One region of the Kocuria sp. KKT182 genome, then DNA from elsewhere that is predicted to be linked to it. Evidence: riboswitches for the same ligand, from Rfam matches in the RefSeq annotation. Region 1 holds a riboswitch; the other holds the start of a gene.
What was found. A riboswitch is a leader RNA that binds a small molecule or an ion and turns the genes downstream of it on or off. The one in region 1 is predicted to bind S-adenosylmethionine.

Region 1 (3,503 bases):
CTCGCTGAACGAGAACGACCGCGTCGAGTTCGAGACCCAGGACGGCCCCAAGGGCCCCCAGGCTGCGAACATCAACGTCATCTCCTAAGGATCTTCCGCGGGCTCCGGCCCGTTGATCCTCCAGAACCGTCGTCGGGCTGCGCCCGGCGGCGGTTCTGTCGTCGTACCCGCCGAGCAGCACCGGGAGGAAGCGCCGTGACCGTTCCCGATCCGCTCCCCGCCGCGGAGGAGCCGGAGGACCCCTTCGTGGTGAACCGGGTCTCCGACGCCGAGCTGGACGTCTCCGTGCCGTTCGAGGTCGAGGCCTCCGAGTGGGGATTCGACGGCTCCGCCGACGAGGCCGGCGGCGGCTGGGGCTCGGCGGGGGACTACGGCCTCGAGTGAGCACCCCGCGGGTCCCACCGGCGCTCCGGACGTCACCGTCCTCCCGCACGACGGAGGCCGCAGCCCGACGGGCTGCGGCCTCCGTGCGCTCCTGTCCGCCGGCTATGCCGACAGCGGGAGGGACGAGGGGTGGAGCTTGAAGAACGGGTGCCGTCCGGTCGCCGCGAGGGCTCCGGGAACGAGGAGCTGGCGGTACTTGGCGCACCATTGCGCCGTACCCTCCGTGTGCTCCGCCGCGGCGGCCAGGTCGTCGGCCTCGGGGCTCAGGTACTCCTGCACGTCCCCGTCGGTCGACGTGAGACGGACGAGGTGGAGATCGGGGAGGGCGGTGACGGTCACGTCGATCCACTCCTCGCGCTGGTCGGTGGTGATGGCTGTTCTTTCTTCGGACATGGTCATGTTTTCTCCTGACGTTCTTGCAGGCATCCGATGGCGTTGCCCGCCGCTTCGTCATCCGATCCACCCGGGAACATCGGGTTGGCGCGCAGCGGGTCGGAGCCCCTCCACGGTTCCGCCGGGGATCGTCGATCTCCGGCCGAGGGCGTGGACGCCGCATCTCGAGAAGCAGGTTCAGGCTACCCCGCGGCACCGACACCTCGACAAGCGAGTCGTGAGTTGTGTCACTGAAACGTAATGCGCGGGGCCGTCGCCTGCGCCGTCCCCGGTCCTACGGGACCCATTCCAGCGCAACGATGTGTCGTCGAGATGTCCGGGCGGTGACACCCCGGGGAAGGCCTGTGCACAGGAGGGGGCACCGGATCCGGCCAGGTCGCCGCACGCGGACACTGTTCGGCCGATGTGGTTCAATGGGGAGAGCTTCAAGAGACCCGGTCGGCAAGCTCCGACTTGACCGGGCACCAACCCCATGTTCACGGGTGGTTCGGATGACGAAGCGGCTCGCATCGCCGCAGCAGCGGTACCCGGTGCGAGCAAGAGCGCACGAAGGATCCCGGTCATGTCCGACCCCCGCCACTCCGCCGCCCGCACGGGCGCGTTCCCCCAGCCCTCCCACGCCGTCCCGGCCACCGGGGACGGGACCCGCCGCGACCCCGCGCCGAGCGTCCCGGCGATCAGCGTCTCCGCCATGAGCGTCGAGGACTACGCCCGCGTGGTGCAGGTCCGCACCGAGTTCGTGGACTTCCTGCTGGCTCCGGCCCGCGGGGAGCTCGCCGCCGCGGCCTGAGGCCCGCCGCCGTGGACCTCCTCCTGGACCGTTCCGTGCTGCTGGGGGTGCGCACCCCGGAGCGCTGCCCCGAGCTGGCCGAGGTCCTGCGCCGGCACGGACACCGGCGGCTGTTCCTGCCCGCCACGGTGCTCGGGGAGCTGCTCGCCGAGCGGCCCGACGAGACGCTGTGGGCGGAGCAGCTCGAGCTGCGCTTCCCGGGCCGGGTCCTCCCCGCGGACGCCGCCGTGGCCCGGGCGTGGGGAGCACTGGCCGCGACGGGGGCGGCCGACCCGCTCGCCGGGCTCACCGCGGCCACGGCCCTGGTCCACGGGCTGACCGTGCTGACCGCGGAGCCGGGGCGGTACGCCGGCACCGGGGCGCCCGTACTGGATGCGTCCCCCGCCCGCCGGTAGCCCTCAGACGGCCCGGCGGTGCCGGCGGCTGCGCCCCTGCCCCTGCGCCGAGAGCGCCACGGCGCGCTCGTAGTGCTCGAGCAGCTGCCCGACCAGCACGTCCCACGTCCGGCCCTGGACCGCCGCGTGCGCCGCGACGCCGAACGCGGCCCGCTTCGCCTCGTCGCCCAGGAGATCCGCCACGTACCCGCGCAGCGCCCCGAGATCGCCCGGGGGATAGAGCCAGCCGGTGCGGGACCGGTCCACGAGGTCGAGGGGACCGCCCCGGCCGGTCGCGACCACCGGCACCCCCGAGGCCATGGCCTCCTGGATCGTCTGGCAGAACGTCTCGAACTCGCCGGGGTGGACGAACACGTCGAAGGACGCCATGATGCGCGCCAGGTCGGCACCGCTGCGGCGCCCGGTGAAGTGGGCCTGCGGGAGCCGGCGGCGCAGGGCGTCCTCCTCCGGGCCCGAGCCCACGACCACCAGGCGGGTGCCGGGCAGGTCCGCGACCGCGGAGAGGTCCTCGACCTGCTTCTCCGGGGCGATCCGGCCCACGTAGCCGACGATCCGCCGGCCGCCGCCGACCTCCTCCCGCCACCGCTCGTCCCGGTGCCGGGGGGAGAAGCGGGTGGTGTCCACCCCGCGCCGCCACAGGTGCACGTCCTGGACGCCGTGCTCGGTGAGCTGCCGGACCGCCGCGGTGGACGGCGCGAGCGTGAGCGTGGCGAGGTTGTGCATGGAGCGCACGTGCCCCCACAGGAGCTGCTCGAGGAACGGGGCCCCGTACTTGGCCGCGTAGCCGGGCACGTCGGTCTGGTAGACCGCCACGCACGGCACCCCGAGCTGCTGGGCCGCCAGGATCGCCCGGCGGCCCAGCACGAACGGGGAGGCCACGTGGACCACGTCAGGCCGGAAGCGCTCCAGCTGCCGCCGCACCCGGGCCACGGTCCCGCCGGCCACCCGCACGGCGGGGTAGCCGGTGAGCGGAACGGCTGGCAGCCGGTGCACCGGCACCCCGTCGAGGTCCTCGACGACCTGCTCCGCCGGGCGCCCGAGCGGCGCGGGTTCGTAGGAGGGCGCCACGACCACGACGTCGTGCCCGCCGGCGACCAGCTGCTCGACGACCCGCAGCACCGAGTGGGTGACTCCGTTGAGGTGGGGGAGGAACTGCTCGGCGACCACGGCGACTCTCATGCTCCCGAGCCTGCCGGGGCCGGGCGACCGGACGGCGAGCGGGGCGTGGCCCGCCGGTGAAGGCGCCGTGAAGCCTCGGCCGGGGTGCCGCCCGGGCGTGGGAGGATGGTCGGTGATGAACTCCCAAGGCCTGTCCTCCCCCGCTGCACGCCCGGACCGCCGGGGTGTGCCCATGCCGCTGTGGCTGCAGGGCGTGCTGGAACTCGGCTCCGTGGCCGTGGTGTCCTACCTGCTGGTCCTGCTGACCGTCCTCATGGTGTGGCTCGCCGACGGCTTCGACACCCTCGGCCTGACCGGCGGGTTCGTGCTCTCCGGTCACGTGTGGCTGCTCGCCCACCTCACCCCGCTCCAGGTGGCCCTGG
Region 2 (3,503 bases), 1.8 Mb from region 1:
TCCGTGGACGCCCACCGGTCCTCGTCGGTCGGGGTGAGCCCGCCGAGGCGGGAGAAGGAGTAGTTCCACCACGCGCCGTAGTCGACCGCGCTGGACATCGTGTGCCCGTACTCGCCGTCGTTGACCACGTCCACGCCGATCTCGCGCTGCCGGCGCACCACGTCCTCGACGCCCACGGCGAGCTCGTCGGTGAGCTGCTCGAACGTGATGGCGCCCTCGGCGTGCCGCTGGTTGGCCTCGAGCAGCCGCGGGGTCCGCGGCAGGGAGCCCACGTGGGTGGTCTGCACGTGGTCGGTGTTCTGCATGGTCATGCGTGTCCTCCTGAGGGTCTGCGGGAAGGTCGGGGGCCGGTCAGGACCAGAGCCGGCGGGAGGCGAGCTCGGCCCCGCGGGCGAGGGTCTCGAGCTTCGCCGCGGCGATCTGCGGGTGGATCCGCCCGCCCAGGCCGCAGTCGGTCGAGGCGATCACGTTCTCGCGGCCCACCTGGCGGGCGAAGCGCTCGATCCGGTCGGCCACCAGCTCCGGGTGCTCCACCACGTTGGTGGCGTGGGAGACGATCCCCGGGATGATGATCTTGCCCTCGGGCAGCTCGTGGTCCTGCCAGACCTTCCACTCGTGCTCGTGCCGGGCGTTGGCGGCCTCGAAGCTGTAGCCGCCGGCCCTGATGGAGAGCATGAGCTCCACCAGGTGCTCGAACCCGAGGTCCGTGGTGTGCGGGCCGTGCCAGGAGCCCCAGCACAGGTGGAAGCGCACCTGCTCCTCCGGGATGCCCTCGAGGGCGTAGTTGAGGGCCTCGACCCGCTTGCGGGTGAACGCGAGGTAGTCCTCCACGCCGGGCTCGGGATTGACCTGGTCCCAGTTCTCCGCGATGGACGGGTCGTCGATCTGCACGATCAGCCCGGCGTCGGTGATCGCCCGGTACTCCTCGCGCATCACCTCGGCGCAGGCGGTCAGCACCTCGTCCTCGTCCGCGTAGTGGGTGTTCTCCAGCCGCGCGCACGAGCCCGGGGACAGCGCGGCGAGGTAGCCCTCGCTCGCGCCCGTGGCCTGCAGCCCGGCCTTGAGGTTGCGGATGTCCGCCTCCAGCGCCGCGTGGCCCGTGTACTCCAGCTTCCCGGTGATCTTCGGGAACGGCGCCTGCTTGCCCGTGGTGATGCCCGAGGAGGGGTCCGCGTACGCCTCGTGGAAGAGCCGGCGGTCCCGGCGGTCCCCGAAGCTCGTCAGGACCACCCTGCCGGGCGAGGAGCGCTGCGGCTCCTGCTCCCACAGGTCCACGTCGCCGGGGGTGAGGCCCGAGATCCGGGCGAAGACGTAGTGCCACCACGCGCCGTAGTCGACCTCCGCGGCCATGACGTGGCCGTACTCGCCGTCGTTGACCACGTCGATCCCGAGCTCGCGCTGTCGGCGGACCACGTCGACCACCGAGTCCTGCAGGAGCCGGTCGTACTCCGCCTCCGGGACGGCCCCCTTCGCCCGGTTGGCCTCGAGCAGCGCCGGGGTGCGCGGGAGGGACCCGGCGTGGGTCGTGCGGATGCGGTCGGCGCTTCGCAGCATGGGTCGTGCGTCCTTTCCATCGGTCCTGGCGGTAGCACCGGAGGCGGGACGGGGATGCCGTCGCCCGGGTTGCTGCGGCGTCGTCGAGCCAGATCTCTCGGCCGCTCTGGATGGTGACCCTGTCATCCAAGCGCACCCGTGCGCGCTGCGCCATTCGGCGCCCGGATGACGGACATGACGCCGTGTGACGCGACCCGGCGCGCACTCCCGGGCGGAGCTGTCCTTCGCGAACATGGCCTGGATCACATACCGTGGCGGTGATCTGTGCCCCTCACCCCGCGGGCACGACGGACCACAGGAAGGACCCCCATGTCCCAGACGCCCCAGCAGCAGGACCTCGAGGGCCGCACGGCGCTCGTCACCGGTGGCGCGAGCGGCATCGGCCTGGCCGCCGCCCGGGCCCTCGCCGGCTCCGGCGCGCACGTGGTCGTGGCCGACGTCGACGAGGCCGGGGCGCAGCGCGTCGCGGACGAGCTCGGCGGCCGCGCGTGGGCCGTCGACCTGCTCGACACCGCGGCGCTCGCCGAGCTGAGCCTCGAGGTCGACGTGCTGGTCAACAACGCCGGCATCCAGAAGGTCGCCCCCCTCCAGGAGTTCGACCCCGCGGACTTCCACCGGATCCTGGTGCTGATGCTGGAGTCCCCGTTCCTGCTGGTGCGCGCCGCGCTGCCGCACATGTACGAGCGGGGCTGGGGGCGCGTCATCAACGTCTCCTCCGTGCACGGGCTGCGGGCGTCCCCCTACAAGAGCGCCTACGTCTCGGCGAAGCACGGCCTGGAGGGGCTGTCCAAGACCGTCGCGGTGGAGGGCGCGGCCCACGGGGTGACGAGCAACTGCATCAACCCCGGCTACGTGCGCACCCCGCTCGTCGAGAAGCAGATCGCCGACCAGGCGAGGGTGCACGGGATCCCCGAGTCCGAGGTGGTGGAGCGGATCATGCTCGGCGAGACGCCGATCAAGAAGCTCGTGGACCCGGAGGACGTCGGCAGCCTGGTCGCGTGGCTGGCCGGACCGCACGCGTCCATGGTCACCGGGGCCTCCTACACGATGGACGGCGGCTGGACGGCGCGCTGAGCCCGCCCCGGGCCGCTCAGCGGTGACCCAGCTCCCGGGAGAGCCGGTGGGCCTCCGTGAGCAGGGCCCGGCCCAGGAGCTGCCGGCGCTCGCCGCTGAACCGGGGCTCGATGCCCGTGAGGCTCAGCGCGTAGACCGGCGCGCCCGTCGCGTCGAAGACCGCGGCGGCCATGCCCCAGCTGCCCTCGACGATCAGCCCCGGGTTCACGGCGAAGCCCTCCCGCCGGACGTCCGCGAGCAGCTCCCGGATCCGCTCGGGCGTGTGCAGCGGGCCCCACTCGGCGCGGGCCCCGGCCGTGGCCGCGAGGACCCGGTCCACCTCCGCGTCCGGGAGGTGGGCCAGGACCGCCAGCCCCGCCGAGGCCACGCCGAGCGGCAGCCGCAGCCCCTCGTAGAGGACGTGGGAGCGGATGGGGAAGGCGCCCTCCACGCGCGCCAGGCAGACCGTCTCCAGCCCGCGGCGGACCGAGAGGAACGCACTCTCGCCGGTGGCCTCCGCGAGCCGGCGCAGCGAGGGCCCGGCCAGCTCCCGGATCGGATAGCGGTGGGCCGCCACCGCGCCCAGCACGTACAGCTCGGGGCCCAGCTGCCAGGCCCCGGTCCCGGCGTCGCGGTCCACGAGGCCCTCCTCGGCCAGTCCCGTGAGCAGCCGGTGCACAGTGGGGCGGGTCAGCCCGGTCTCGGCGGCGAGCTCCGCCACCGTGCTGCCCCGTTCCCGCCCCGCGACGGCCCGCAGCAGCTGCCCCACCCGGTGGACCACCTGGGTCCCCTGGCCCGTCGTCCGCTCCTGTCCCATGACTCCACTATATGGACAGTCAGGGGACGAATGGCCGGATGCTGAGGAGAAGCGCCGTCGTGCCGCCGGATCTGTTGAC

Region 2: another riboswitch for S-adenosylmethionine. It lies ahead of ACZ2G1_RS08875 (cobalamin-independent methionine synthase II family protein); the one in region 1 lies ahead of ACZ2G1_RS17155 (hypothetical protein).

The regions. Positions count from the first base shown of each region.
Region 1 is NZ_CM145757.1:3,701,423-3,704,925, forward strand. It holds gene cspE (transcription antiterminator/RNA stability regulator CspE) at 1-88, shown strand, start outside; gene ACZ2G1_RS17145 (hypothetical protein) at 196-384, shown strand; gene ACZ2G1_RS17150 (hypothetical protein) at 487-783, opposite strand; SAM riboswitch class IV at 1,201-1,326, shown strand; gene ACZ2G1_RS17155 (hypothetical protein) at 1,340-1,567, shown strand; gene ACZ2G1_RS17160 (PIN domain-containing protein) at 1,579-1,962, shown strand; gene ACZ2G1_RS17165 (glycosyltransferase family 4 protein) at 1,966-3,141, opposite strand; gene ACZ2G1_RS17170 (cell division protein PerM) at 3,257-3,503, shown strand, end outside.
Region 2 is NZ_CM145757.1:1,918,388-1,921,890, reverse strand. It holds gene ACZ2G1_RS08880 (cobalamin-independent methionine synthase II family protein) at 1-311, opposite strand, end outside; gene ACZ2G1_RS08875 (cobalamin-independent methionine synthase II family protein) at 352-1,554, opposite strand; SAM riboswitch class I at 1,568-1,671, opposite strand; gene ACZ2G1_RS08870 (3-hydroxybutyrate dehydrogenase) at 1,864-2,628, shown strand; gene ACZ2G1_RS08865 (IclR family transcriptional regulator) at 2,645-3,424, opposite strand.